Regions from separate parts of the Lactobacillus sp. ESL0230 genome, predicted to be linked through region 1. Evidence: predicted binding sites of a transcription regulator. Region 1 holds the regulator's gene; each other region holds the start of a gene.
What was found. The regulator NrdR, encoded in region 1, represses ribonucleotide reductase genes. The targets are predictions, from matches to a motif close to ACACNATATATNGTGT.
Positions count from the first base shown of each region.

Region 2: a site for NrdR is predicted at 3,252-3,267, ahead of nrdJ (ribonucleoside-triphosphate reductase, adenosylcobalamin-dependent). Genes of this name have one in related genera too.
Region 3: a site for NrdR is predicted at 2,816-2,831, ahead of F5ESL0230_RS08245 (deoxynucleoside kinase). Genes of this name have one in related genera too.

Region 1 is NZ_REHI01000006.1:839,397-844,337, forward strand. Features, by position in the region: gene thrS (threonine--tRNA ligase) at 1-536, opposite strand, end outside; gene dnaI (primosomal protein DnaI) at 844-1,743, opposite strand; gene F5ESL0230_RS05875 (DnaD domain protein) at 1,751-3,109, opposite strand; gene nrdR (transcriptional regulator NrdR) at 3,112-3,579, opposite strand; gene coaE (dephospho-CoA kinase) at 3,566-4,183, opposite strand; gene mutM (bifunctional DNA-formamidopyrimidine glycosylase/DNA-(apurinic or apyrimidinic site) lyase) at 4,180-4,941, opposite strand, start outside.
Region 2 is NZ_REHI01000002.1:13,194-18,134, forward strand. Features, by position in the region: gene F5ESL0230_RS00275 (cob(I)yrinic acid a,c-diamide adenosyltransferase) at 1-12, opposite strand, end outside; gene F5ESL0230_RS00280 (ECF transporter S component) at 9-524, opposite strand; gene F5ESL0230_RS00285 (DUF4430 domain-containing protein) at 524-910, opposite strand; gene nrdJ (ribonucleoside-triphosphate reductase, adenosylcobalamin-dependent) at 947-3,181, opposite strand; gene F5ESL0230_RS00295 (YjjG family noncanonical pyrimidine nucleotidase) at 3,615-4,310, shown strand; gene F5ESL0230_RS00300 (pyrroline-5-carboxylate reductase) at 4,453-4,941, shown strand, end outside.
Region 3 is NZ_REHI01000008.1:369,126-374,066, forward strand. Features, by position in the region: gene F5ESL0230_RS08220 (ATP-binding cassette domain-containing protein) at 1-77, shown strand, start outside; gene F5ESL0230_RS08225 (glucosamine-6-phosphate deaminase) at 225-950, shown strand; gene amaP (alkaline shock response membrane anchor protein AmaP) at 1,311-1,865, shown strand; gene F5ESL0230_RS08235 (DUF2273 domain-containing protein) at 1,878-2,057, shown strand; gene F5ESL0230_RS08240 (Asp23/Gls24 family envelope stress response protein) at 2,090-2,590, shown strand; gene F5ESL0230_RS08245 (deoxynucleoside kinase) at 2,873-3,520, shown strand; gene F5ESL0230_RS08250 (deoxynucleoside kinase) at 3,536-4,222, shown strand; gene F5ESL0230_RS08255 (amino acid ABC transporter permease) at 4,516-4,941, shown strand, end outside.

The DNA of each region.
Region 1 (4,941 bases):
CCAAAATCAATAAAGTCACCTAACCTATATGCTGTAATTTCATCGCTTGCTTCAGCTTGCAGTAAATCAAGTTTAAAAGCATTATCTCTGAAAATTTCTTGAAGTTCTGCCCGTGACATTGTCACTGCTTCAATTTTTTCACCAGCCTTAATTAAATGCTTAACTGCTTTTTCAAGTTCAGGTAATTCACTAATCTTGATTTGGTTTTCTTTGTCAGTATCAACAAAGAACCCATCTGTCTCAGTCCCATGTTCACCTAAGCGTAACTCTGGATAAGCTTTCTTCGCTGCTGCTTCAAAAATAAAAGCTGCACTAGCTCTTAAAATATTTAAACCTTCTTCATCCCGATCAGTAATAATCGCAACCTCAGCATCTTGATTTAATTCATATTCTACTGGATGAAGTTGTCCGTTAACTCTACCAGCAAGTGCTGCTTTGCCAAGAGAAGTTGAAATGCTGTGTGCTAATTCATTAATAGTGACTGTTTGTTCAAAAGCTCGTTTTGATCCATCTGGTAAAATAATTGAAAAGCTCATATTTCCTCCAAATAATAAAAAAAGTCCCAGTGCATTATGCACTGGGACGTATTTAGCGTGGTTCCACCCAATTTAGGCTAGTTCTGTCTAGCCCACTCTTTCTGAATCGATAGTGGAATTCACCCAATTATTTACTCTTTAACAATGAATAAGTGGGGTGTCGACTCTAATAAAAAACTTCCAGAATACCGTCTTTCTCTCTGATACGAGCAACATCATGTTCATTCATTTAATACAATTATACATATTTAACATTTAATTGCAATAATTTTTTAAAAAGCAAAAAAATCCACCAATATTTATTAAATTAACTACGCCGATTGGGTCCGGATACAATTATTTCAGTTGCGAGTGTCTTTACACGCTCCATCAGTCGCGCTGCTTTTACTGGGTCAATTGCATTTTTGGTTTCCTTAAAATGTTCTTCTAAATCTGCCATTGCAAAATTAGAAGAGAAAAAGGTCGGCAGTTCATTGTCCATTCGTGCCTGAAGAATTATGCCCAAAACTTCATCTCTTGACCATTGACTTAATGTTTCAGCACCAACATCATCTAAAATCAATAAGTCACAGTGAGCTATGCGCTGGACTTCATTTGTTAAACTGTTGTCGCCAAAATGACTCGCTAAGTTAGCAATAAAAGTTGGTAAATGCAAAAAAATAACCTGTTTATTCATCGCTGCTATCGAATTAGCAAGACCAGCTAGTAAATAAGTCTTGCCTACGCCAAAATCGCCTGATAAATACAAACCCTTTTGATAAACATTTGTTTTATATAGACTCAAAAATTCTTGAATTTTAGCAATAGCTGTTCTGCGTCCTGCAGTCACTTCCACTTGACTTAAACGTACGTTATGCAAATTTAGTGGTAAATTAATTAAACGAACATGCTTTTTGATACTATGATCTCTATCTTGAGCTAATTTGCTTTCTTCAGGAACATATTTAAGTGTGATGGCATTGCTACTTAACATCAATTCTGGACGATAGCCAACAATTACTGGATCTTTATGATGCTGCGAGATATAAAATTCGTATAAACTAGAGAGGCTCGCATTAATCATTTCATCCGTTATTTTATCTCGGTAAACATTAATAAATTTTTGAATTTTAGGATCAGCTAAAATTTGCTTGCGAATCTCGTCAAAATTATTTTTCTTAGTTAGTTTTGAATTGTTTTTAATTATTAGCTGATTTATTGTACGCATTTTTTACCTACTTCATACCATTTTCACTTTCAAAATTCTTAAAGAAGTTCTTTAAATCATCTGCTGAAACATCAGTTTCATTCTTTGCCTGACGTTTACTCCAATCGGTACCTTTTTCTATTGATTTTTTACTATAGTTACGATAATGATTAACTTTATTCTTTTGCTTAGTCTGTTTTCTTTTAGCAATATATTCTAAGGCTTGTTCTCCTGAATGTACCCCATGTTGCAGCCAATCATGTAAAATCGTATTAGTTAAATTATAAGAAAGTTTAGGGCTACTTTGCAGACAAACATACGTTAATATATTAAGCAAGTCTGCTGAAATGCCTTTCTGGTTATATAAATTATCAAGTAATTGATATTCACTTGCATCAACAAAATCATGACTCTCATTTTTTAAGTAATAGATAAATTGCGCCGGAGTTTTTTCATGTGCTAATTGCAAAATTTCCTGTTCTTTTTTACTAAATTGCTTATCATTAAAAGTTGAATTTGCTTGCAGCGTCCGTTTTTGATTCTGTTGCTGCGTATCTGTACCATGAATGGTGTTTGCAATCGTTCGCTTAATTAATGGCATGTTCAATTGATATTCACCGTGCAAACAAGATAAAGTTTCATCAACAAATTCTTGTTCGGCTAGACCATATGTCCGCATTAGACCGCGAATTGCTTCACGATTTTTATCAATTTCACTATTTGGGATTTGATATATTTCAAATTGCTGTTTCATAAAATCCCAATCAATACTGTCTTGTTGATTGATACTTGCTTGTTGATTTTGACCAACCTGGTTTTCACGCACTGCTTGTTTGACTTCTGGTGAAGGATCGATTGCCTCTGCTTTTGGCAAACTAAAAACATCCATAAATGAAGCGGATATATCTTGCGCATTAGCCAATCCGGTCACAGTATTTTTATTTTGCTTATTCTCATGTGCAAAATCACTACTTAGCTTTTGAAAAACTGTAACACCAACTTTTTCTTTTAATAAACTAGCTAATAGTGTTGTGGCAAAAAATTCACTACTACTGGGTACTTCTGCCAAACGAAAAGTTAAAACTTGACCCATAATTTTATTATCGATTAATTTTGTTTGAACTAATCCGACAGCTTCCAACTTATGTAATGCGATAAACAAGCTTTTGAGGTCGCAGTCTAGTTGTTCTTGTAAACTATACAGTCCATGTGCATCTGACAGAATCATTTGTGGACGGTAATCCTCATTTAAGCTTAAATATAAAGCTAGCGCTAACGAGCCAATTAATGGTTGATATAACTTAACTAGAATACGCAGTGCAGTTATAGAAATTTCTACCCGATTAATAATTAAAAAAGGCTGTTTAGGATTGGGCGTCATAAACATGACTAATTACCCTTCTCTCTTTTGGCCATCATATCTTCCATTGTCTTCATAAAACTAGACATATCCTTAAATTCACGATAAATTGATGCAAACCGAATATAGGCAACATCATCTAATTCAGCTAATTCATCCATAACCAATTTTCCAATTTTTTTAGATGAAATCTCACTAATTCCTTGTTGTCTAATTTTATTTTCTACATGATCAACTAATTGTTCAAATTGAGAACTAGTAATGGGCCGTTTTTGTCCAGCAGCCATTACACCATGAAGTATTTTTTTGCGGTTAAATGGTTCCCGTGTACCATCATTTTTAATTACTAATAAAGGTGTTGTCTCAATTCGTTCAAAAGTAGTAAACCGAAAACCACAATTTTCACATTCTCTTCGCCGTCTTATTGATCTATTTTCATCACTAGGTCGTGAATCAATGACACGAGATGCATTTTGTCGACAATTAGGACATTCCATACTCTGACTCCTTAATTATTTTACTAATCAATTTATCTAATTTAGTTTCTAAAACTTTTATTGTACTGGTATTTAAAATTACATAATCAGCCAACTTTGCTTTTTGGGCTAACGACATCTGGCTATTAATTCGAGCTATCGCATCTTTTTCAGTTAAATTGTCTCGTACCATTAAACGCTTGATTTGCTCACCCTCTGGTAAAGCAATTAAAATACTGCAATCACATAAATTTCGAGCTTTAGATTCAAAAAGTAGTGGTGCATCAAGAACAACAATCAGCTCACCTAGCTTTTTATATCGAGTAATTTTAGCCTGAATTTCTTTTAAAATCAATGGATGTGTAATAGCATTCAGCTTTTCCAATTGCTGCTTATCACTAAAAACTATTTGCCCAAGTTTTGCACGATTAATTGATTTATCTGAATTTAAAATATTACATCCAAATTCTGTCACTACAACTTTATAGCCTGCATGATCTATATTTAAAAGCTCATGAGCGATTCTGTCACTATCAATAACTGGTATCTTCTTTTTATGAAAGAATGCATCTGCCGTACTCTTCCCGCTAGCAATTCCACCAGTTAAGCCTATCACGATAGTCACTTATAAATCACCTGACAATCGGGACAAAATGTAGTACCACGTCCTGATACCTTGATTTTTTCTAATAAAACCCCACAGCGTGGGCAAGGCTCACCTTTATGTCCATATACCTTCAGTAATTTTTGAAAATCGCCCGTATCACCGTTTGCATCAAGATAAGTATGTATGGTTGTGCCGTGCTTTTTTATGGCCAAGTCAATTAGTTCATTAATATTGTCGTGCAATTGATGTCCTTGAAACTGCGGAATTTGATTGGCTAAACTTAGTGGGTGAATTTTTGTCTGCCACAATACCTCATCAACGTAAATATTACCAAGTCCAGCAACAATTGTTTGGTCAAGCAGTACATTTTTTATATTCTTTTTTTTGCGACTAAGTGCATTTATCAAGTACTGTGTAGTGAATTCAGATGAATTAGGTTCGCAGCCCAATTTACTAATACCGGTTACTTCCTTTTCTGTACCAGTCTTAACCAATTGCATGCGTCCAAATTTACGGACATCATTATAACGTAATGCTGTTTTGTCTGTAAAAGCTATTTGAACATGATCGTGCTTATCTTTAGGTATATTAGCCTCTACTAAACGATATTTACCTTCCATCCGCAAATGAGAAACAATAGTTAATTGACCACTTAAACGAATTAGTAAATATTTTGCATAACGATCTATCGTTTCGATTTTCTTACCTACTAATTGCTGAATAAATTGCTCAGAATCACTAGCAATAATTTTAGGATACCACACCGTAACTGCTTG
Region 2 (4,941 bases), on a different contig from region 1:
TTTCAATGTCATATTTTTCTCCTTTGGAAGTGATTAAGCGCAAGACAGAGTGGTTTATATAAAACTGGATAAAAAGCTAAATTACCAATTGCATGGTAAGTATCGAAAGTAAGACTGCTAGCCCAATATGCTAAGAAGGCAGGAATACCTCCATAAATTGACATGCCTAAGTCAACCCAAAAGCCATATTCCCAACCTAAAAAGGTAGCAAGAATTAACTGTAAAGTTAGATGGTCTTTTAAAGGTGTTAATTTACTAAGTAGTGCAACAGTTAGGATACATGCGCCATAGGCAAAAATTTGAGGAATAGTCCATAAACCGAAACCTAAGTAAATATTTGAAATTACCATGGTTAAGACTGCAAGTGTCAAGCCAAAGCTAATACTAAGATTCAAAGTCACAATCATTAAAATATCAGTTACGGGTTGAACATTAGGTATAGGAATAATTTTAAAAAGCCTTAGGGATACACACATTGCTGTTAAAACGGCCATTAAGGCTATTTTTTTAGTTGAGTTAAGCATTAATTCATTTTGGCTAAAGTAAATTTAACTTTATCGTGGTTATTTACTTTTTGTTCCACAGCTCCCTTATTAGCAAATTTACCATTAATTGTATAAGTCCAATAAATTTGCTTGTGAGTATCTTGACTTTTACCATCTATTGCAGTGATAAAGCCATTTGTGCTCTTAACTCGCCAAGCTTTTTTAAGACCAGACATCACTGTTGCATGTTTAGAGAGTTTAACCTTTTTGTTTTTTATATTTTTTTTGTTTACATTAAGTGTATAAGCTACGGTAATTTTATTACTAGGCTTAGCCATAACTTCTTGGCTAGTCTGATTGCCTGTAAGAGAAAATGTAAAAATAGTTGCTATTCCAGCAAGAACTGCTAATTTGTTTTTTTTCATAATAAATTCTCCTAAATTATATAATTCTAATTTGATTTATTTGACTGGACAAGACCCTGATTCACAATCAGTTTGATCAATTAATTCCAAATTTTTTTGGTCATTGTTTTGCTTGGCAAAGACTGTAGCAACATCGGCAATAATTGAGGCTTTTCTTTTTTCATATGTTTCTTTATCAATTGGCTCTTTTGGAGCTTGTTTCAATGAACCACCATAGTAGGGCAAAAGAGAGGTTGATTTAATAATATGGCGGTACTGGTTGAATAAAGATGTAATTTGCTTACCTTCATCATTTTGGAAGGTAATGGTGCAGCTTACAGCATTATCGGACCAATATGTTTGTAAGAAAGCTTGTGTTGCGAATTGTTCAGCAATTGAAACCGTGCCAGCAGAGGCAAAATTTTCACTATCTGCATGTGTAGCTCGTAGTGGGAATTCAACACAAACTGTATTTGGTGTGTAAACATCTGGTTCTGAATAATAACCACATTCAGCGAGGGCTTTAAGAAGCGGGTCAGACGCTTGGAAACGAATTCGTTGAATTAAGTAGCCTGCATAGTGAAAGTGCATACCTTCAGAAGCACCAGCAAGTTTTGCTACCGTTCCTGATGGTTTGACTGTAGTGTGTTTAATTGAAGGATTACATCCTAAAGCTTGGCTATATTCATTGTCTGCATCCACAACCGCTTGATAGGCGTTAGAAACCATTTCAATTCCTTTCGGATCATAAATCGGTACTTGAATTTTAGCTCCAGTTTCGTGATCGCTCTCTTCTTTAAAACCAGTGACAACACGGTGCCCTAAATCATTCAATAACCAATCTTGAATGCCTGACATAGATACGCCAATACGACGATTTTTATAAATTATTTCCCGGGATATAGCCCAATCGTAAGTACTGAATGTAACACGTTTGGTATAGCGGGTGGCTAATCTAAACACATCTTTTAAATTCCAATTTTGTTGTTCAGCAATGTAAGGAAAAACTTCAAATAAATTACAAGGCTCACCATTAGCAAGAGAAATTTCACCACAAGGATTGGTTCCTTCTACTGCACCATCAACGTCTTTTTGGTATCCATCTATAATTCGACCATAGTTTTGAGATAAGTCCAAATTTACAATGCCTGGTTCGCCATTTTCTTTAATACCATTGGCAATCGGTTCATAATTGGTAAACGCAGCATCAATTGCTACACTATTATTTGATGCCCAACGGTGGTGATAGAGCTTATCTTGGTCTTGTTTCATAGTGATAAATGCTTGGTCTGTATTAGAACCTAATGCTAACTCAGCTGATCGTCTAACGTTACCAGCAACAACTGTTTTGCCAATTAAGTTACAAATATCTGTTGCATCAACTGAACTGATTTTGCGGTTTGAACATGTATTGATGATTTTGTTAATGTCGAAAAGCATTTCAACTAACGGCATTGGCCCAGAAGCTGTACCACCAAAACCATTGATTTTTGTTCCATAAGGACGAATATTACTGATATCAATGACTAATTTAGTCTTGTGCTCAGGATTTGTTTGATTAAAATGCATATCTATTAATCTGGCATTGGCTAAGACCCAGCCCTCTCGTGTGTCGGGCACTTCAAAATAGATGCAGTCATTTGGAGTACTATTTTGTTTAGACCACTTTTTTTTATCAATTGCACCAAGTTTAATTGTATCAGTATAAGAATCACTATCTTGATCAATAATAATTGTTAAATCAATGTTATTGTCGACTTGGGGTATTTTTTTTATGTTATCTTGAGTAACTGAGAATCCCACACCACCCCCTTTCATTAGTTGATCAAATAGAAAAGAAAAGGGCATTGAAACTGCTACCTGTTCTTTTTTTAAATAATCGGGCAAAATATGGCTGGCACCATAAGCTTGAGGACGAATAGCAATAAACCAACAGTTATTCAAGGAATCGCCATTGCGTTTTTGATAGTCAGTACCAGAAACCCAAAGATTGCGACCAGATGGAGTAGCAGCAAGGCCATAAATCATTTTGAATAGTTCTTGAGCTTCAGTGGTTAACTCATTAAATAATTTATCTGAAGGTGAGTCCTTTAAGCGGGGATCAAGATTGATATTACCTTCCACAACTCTTTTAACGGTTTCATCCCAATTTTCAGAACGATTTTTTTCTGGTAGCCACCGGGCATAAGTCCGTTTGTAAGTAACCCAGCCTAATTCGCCCCAATGGGAGGTAATATTTTGTTTCACTCGGTCAATATAGGCTTGACTTAAAGTTATGGTTGAATTTTTCATAATAAAAATGACTCCTAGATATAAATTTTGTTTCACAACTACATTATGTATGGTTATATAAAAAATGATACCACAACATGTTGTGTATGCAATAAAAAATTAGCAAATAAAAAAATAACGCCAGTCTTTTATGTGCGAGTAAGAAATACTAAGTTTTAAAAATAAATAGCAAAGAAAAAAGCACAATAAATTAAAAATTGTGCTTACCTAATGACTTGAAGTGGTAAAGAAAAACTACAAAGAATAATCTTTTAAATAGACTAACTATGCTAAGGCGATTTAATAAAGGTAAGCCAACTTAAAGTGTGTTAGCATAATACTGGATTAAACATGTTAAATGACTTTGTCCGCTAATTTTAATAAAATAGATAGTAAACAGATTAATTTTTAAGTTTATTAATTTATATATTAATAGCAATAAGGAGATATTTATTTGCGATTTAAACAAATAATTTTTGATGTTGATGATACTTTAATTGATTTTGCTGCTACAGAACATTATGCTTTACGTAGTCTTTTTAATGCCCATCATTGGAAATTAACTACGGCGTTGCAACAGCGTTATAACAGTTACAATCAAGGTCTTTGGCGCCAGTTAGAACAAGGAAAGATCACCTACGACCAGCTCAGTGAAATGGTTTTTCATAACTTTCTCAAAGATAACCTACAAATTAATGTTGATGGTCTATTAATTATGCAAGAGTACCGCAGTTATTTTAGTGAATCTCATCAGTTGTTGCCAGGTGTTATAGATACACTTAGATTTGCTCAAAAAAAAGGTTACCAGTTAGCGGTTCTGAGTAATGGCGAAAGCTTTATGCAAGAACATCGACTTGCATTGGCAGGAATAAAAAATTATTTTTCCTTAATTGTTACTTCTCAAGCAGCTGGTTTTGCTAAGCCAGACAAACGTATTTTTGATTATTTTTTCAATTTATCTTCAATCGGACCTGCTGAAACAATTTTTTTTGGTGATGGTTTGCAGTCAGATATTTTAGGTGCAGAAAATTATGGCTTTAATAGTATTTGGTATAACCATCGGCACCGAAAAAATAATATGAATTTGCATCCCCTGTATGAAGTAAAAAATTATCCCCAATTCGTTAAGCTACTTAAAAATGATTTATAAATTAAGTTGCTAGGTGCTTAGTTAATTAATGATTTCGGTATAATAAAGTAAAGTGTTATTAATGTGACAGTGGTTGGCTGATTTTCAAGAAAATTAGTGTTAATTGCTGATGCTACTCTTTAAACAATTGAAGGTGATTGAAATGAAAATTGGATTTATTGGAACTGGTAAAATTGGTACTGCTATCGTTCAGGGACTACTACAAGCTAAAACTGCTAGTGAGGATATTTATATTTATGACGGTGGGCACGCATCTGCACAAAAACTGGCAACTAGATATGGGTTACAGTTAGTAGATACGTATAATGAATTTGAACCCTGTGAAGCAGTAATTGTAGCAGTAGGTGGTTCAGCAATTGATAATATTTTTATAAAACTAGGACAAGTTTATCATGGCATAATTATTTCAACTGGTGGTGGCGATTTAAAAAAGGTTAAGCAGCTGATTTCAGCAGATGCAACCTTTGTCAAAGTTGTTCCTAACACACCAGTTAAAATTGGTCGGGGTATCACAGTAATTAGCTTTCTTTCTGAGGAAAAACAAGAAGTAATCGAACTAACTAAAAATATTTTTGCTTGCATGGGTGATGTCTATGTTGTTCCTGAAAATAAGTTAGGAATTTATGGCACA
Region 3 (4,941 bases), on a different contig from region 1:
TGACGATGCTCGGCGGACACTTGCCTGCCCGCATGGCTGCCAAAAAAGATGCCGCCATTGCTTTAAGGAGTGAATAAAATATTTAAAGTCTTAATCAATATTCTATTTGCAAGAAATATTGATTAAGGCTTTTTTAAATTATTTACACTGCCTATTTTATCTCTAGTTGACAAATTGGCATATACCAATTTATAATTAACTTAATATTTTTGGGAGGCTTATTTATGAAAATAATTATTAAGGACGACAAAGCAAGTGCTAGTAATCAAGCGTTTGCAATTTTTAAAAACAGCATTAGCAATGGAGCAAAAGTTATTGGCTTAGCAACTGGTTCCACTCCGGAAAATCTTTACCAAGAATGGGTTGATAGCCAACTTGATAATAGTAACTTAATTAGTATTAATCTTGATGAATATGTTGGCTTAGACGAAAAAAGTGACCAAAGTTACCACTATTTCATGCAAAAACATCTTTTCCAGCAAAAGCCATTTAAAAAATCATATATACCTGATGGTATTTTAGCTATTAACAATCCACAAAAAGCTTCAGCTGACTACAATAAAATTATCGAAGACAATCCAATTGATATTCAACTTTTAGGTTTAGGTCAAAATGGTCATATTGCTTTTAATGAACCTGGAACCGCATTTGATTCAATCACACACGAAGTTAAATTAACCGAAAATACTATTCAGGCAAATTCGCGTTTCTTTAGCAATATTGATGACGTTCCTAAGTCAGCAATTTGTATGGGTATTGCCAATATCATGAGTGCAAAAGAAATAGTAATTATGGCGTTTGGCGAAAATAAAGCTGATGCCGTCCAAAAAATGATTGAAGGACCAGTAACTGAAGAAGTTCCTGCATCTATTTTGCAAAATCATCCCAATGTAACATTAATTATTGACCAAAGTGCTGCTAGCCAATTAGATGAAAAATATCGCAATTAGGACTTAGATTAAGCAAATCAAAAAAGAAATTAAAACCCTTTAGACTAAACTGTCTGAAGGGTTTTATTATTTTAGTAATTAAACAGATACATCTAGTCTTAAACAGTAAATTGTTTAAATTCAGTTAGTCAGCAGTGAAATAGCTCCCACACCAGTTAGTTTAGCTTTGCCCTTTTTATTTTAATAATTTTTATTTTGTTCAATACCAGTTGAATCCGTTAACATTATTGATTTTTATTATTTAATTATAACGTTATTTAATATATTAACCAGAAATTGTATACATATTAGTGCATATTTCTATACTAGTAAAATATTATGTATTATACTTAGGTTAAATTAAGAGAGGATGGTGATAAGTTGAAACGAATTAAGAAATGGTTTATGATCATATGCTTCTTGCTAATGATACCGCTACCAATATTTATTCTCTGGGATACTAGTGGTTTTTGGCAAAAGTACTTAAAAATCAGCTTACCTACTTTAGGGAAGCTCAACCCAATTTTTACTTGGTATCTGATTGGTATCAGTGCCATTATTTTATTGGTACTAGTTGTTAGTTTAATAATAATTTTGTTTTGGCCTGTACAACGATACTTTAATTTGATTCATAAAAAAGATGGTCAAGTTAAAATAACTAGCAAGGCTATTAATAGCTATGTGGCCAATTCTTTAAATGATTTACCTTATTTAAAGAATCCAAAAGTGGCTTCACGACTAACTAATCGTAAAATCAAAATTAAGATTAGTGGCGACCTTGGAGCAGCTGAAAATATGACTCCCTTGCTTGACAATTATTTAGAAGAATTAGACAAAAATCTCAAGCTATTATTAGGGATTGATCAAAAGCCTAAAATTAAAATTAAATTTGTAAACTATCACACTTCTAATAAACCAGAACAGCGCGTTCAATAAAGGAGGCAAGCAATGAAAGAAAATTTAGAAAAGTACCTCCCAGAAATAAGCGGTGCAGTAATCGGTTTATTACTAGCATTTTGTTTTATCGGACTGGGATTTTACAAAACTATTTTCGTCATCGTTATGTTAGTCTGCGGCGCTTTAGTTGGTCATTATTGGCCCTTACTAAAAAACTTAAAAAACAGATAATAATCGAATAATACCGAAAGGAACTGATATTTATGGTACAAACTAATTCAAAACAAGAAATAAAAGGCGATTTAAATTATGATACTAAGGTAATTCAAAAAATTATCGGTATTGCTTTATCAGACGTAAAAGGGCTCTTAACTGTCAACGGTGGCTTCTTTTCAAACTTAGCTGATAAAATTGTCAATAACGATGATGTTACTTCAGGGGTCAATGTTGAAGTTGGTAAAAAACAAGTAGCTGTAGACATTGAAATTGTTGCTGAATATGGTATTCAAATTTCTAAATTATATGACCAAATTAAACAAAAAATCCATGATAAAGTTAAAGAAATGACTGACTTAGATACTGTTGAAGTTAATGTAACGGTAGTTGATATAAAGACTAAAGAACAACATGAGAAAGATTCGGTTAGCTTACAAGACAAGATTACCGGTACGGCCCAAGATGCTAAAGAAAAAATTGGTGGTCAAGCTGATAAAGTGCAGGACAAAGTAGAAGATAAAAAAGAAGCCAAAGCTAGAGTTAACTAACTATAATTAACTAATTCTACTTTACTTAACAAAAAGTGATAAATCACTAAATTCGGTTGAATCGTGTTTTATCACTTTTTTGTCTAAAAATTTATTGCTTCGCAAGTTAAGGTTTCACGTGTAACAAAATAAAAGCTATATGTATTTTGATATTTTTTTAAGCTGTATTATACAAAAACACTTGACATTTAAATTATTATTTTAATTAATTTTTTGCTTGTCTAACCACTATATCTCGTATTAAACTAGATATGAATCTATATATTGTATTTAAGAAAGAACGTGATTCAAGTTATTGTTTTAAGTGGGCCAATTGGAGCCGGTAAATCCAGTTTAACTAGTATTTTAGCTGAGCATTTGGGTACACAAGCGTTTTATGAAGGAATCGATAACAATCCTGTTTTACCTCTATATTATCAAAACATGAAACGCTACACTTTTTTACTTAATATTTATCTACTCAATCATCGTTTAGCACAAATTAATCAGGCAATTCAAGAAAAAAATAGTGTATCTGATCGTTCCATCTACGAAGATGCCCTTTTTTTCCAAATGAATGCCGAAAATAATGTGGCTGACCCGACTGAGTTTAAGATTTACGATAGTTTACTTGAGAATATGTTGGAAGATACACCTGGTAACCCAAGTAAGAAACCGGACTTATTAATTTATATTCACGTTTCTCTTGACACGATGCTAAAACGCATTGAAAAACGTGGTAGATCATTTGAGCAATTAAGTACCGATCCCAGTTTAAAAGACTACTATGCCCGTCTAATTAATTATTATGAGCCATGGTATGAGAGTTATGATGCTTCACCTAAAATGGCTATTGATGGTGATCAATATGACTTTATTGTTGATGAGCATGCCAAAAAAGAAGTTTTACATCAAATTGATAATAAATTGCACGAAGTAGGCAATTTATAGTAAAGAAGGAACGTGATGACAGTTATTGTTTTAAGCGGGCCAATTGGAGCCGGTAAATCCAGTTTAACTAGTATTTTAGCCAATTATTTAGGAACCAAACCATTTTACGAAAGTGTTGACGATAACCCTGTATTGCCTCTTTTTTATGCGGATCCCAAAAAATATGCTTTCTTATTACAAGTATTTTTCTTAAATACTCGTTTTCGTAGCATTAAAGATGCATTAATGGATGACAACAATGTCCTTGATCGATCAATCTATGAAGATGCCCTCTTTTTTCAAATGAATGCTGATATTGGACGAGCAACCAAGGAAGAGGTTGACACATATTATGAACTTCTAAACAACATGATGACTGAACTTGAGCATATGCCTAAGCGTCAACCTGATTTGCTTGTTCATATTGATGTATCATATAACACGATGCTCAAACGAATTCAAAAACGTGGTCGTCCTTATGAACAACTTAGTTATGATGCCACTTTAGAAGATTACTATAAGCAATTACTGCAATATTACAAGCCATGGTATGAAAAATATGCCTATTCACCTAAAATGACAATTAACGGTGATCAATTAGATTTTATGACCAATAATCAAGATCGCCAAATTGTGCTTGACCAGATAGTCGCTAAATTAAAAGAGATTGGCAAACTACCTGAGACATGGCATAAATCAACTAATATTGAACTTATAGATTAGATTTAATTTAGCAATACCCCGAAATTATTTTGATTTCGGGGTATTATTATGTCCAAATTCATCGTCTTTAAATACAAAATATTATAAATGATGCCTAAATTATTACCCTTCGTCCTAACTATTTCTTATTTAGCATTTCTTCTTTTAAAGTAGCTTATTAATAAATAATCATAGTCAACTTTTTTAAGGTGATATCAAAAAAACTAATTTAATATTTTATTTATGTTATGCTTGTAATTACTTATCCTAGATAGATTACTGTACAATTTGACTTAAAAGGAGAAAAGATAGCGATGGCTTACATTATCTCAATTATTCCTGCTTTACTCGCAGGAGTAAAAATAACTTTACTGCTATTTTTGGGGACAATCATTATGGCAATTCCACTAGGAATAATTACCAGTCTAGGCTTACTATCAGCCATTAAACCCCTAAAATTAATTTTTAAATTTTATATTTGGATTATGCGTGGAACCCCACTATTATTGCAATTAATCTTTATTTTTTATGGCTTACCCATTATTGGTATAATTTTTCAGCGCTATGACGCTGCTTTAGTTGCTTTAGTTATGAATTATGCTGCTTATTTTGCTGAAATATTCCGTGGCGGTTTTCAGTCTATTCCCAAAGGACAATATGAAAGTGCTCACGTTTTGCAACTTAATTATTGGCAAACTTTGCGTTATATTATTATTCCACAAGTCAGTAAAATAGTTATT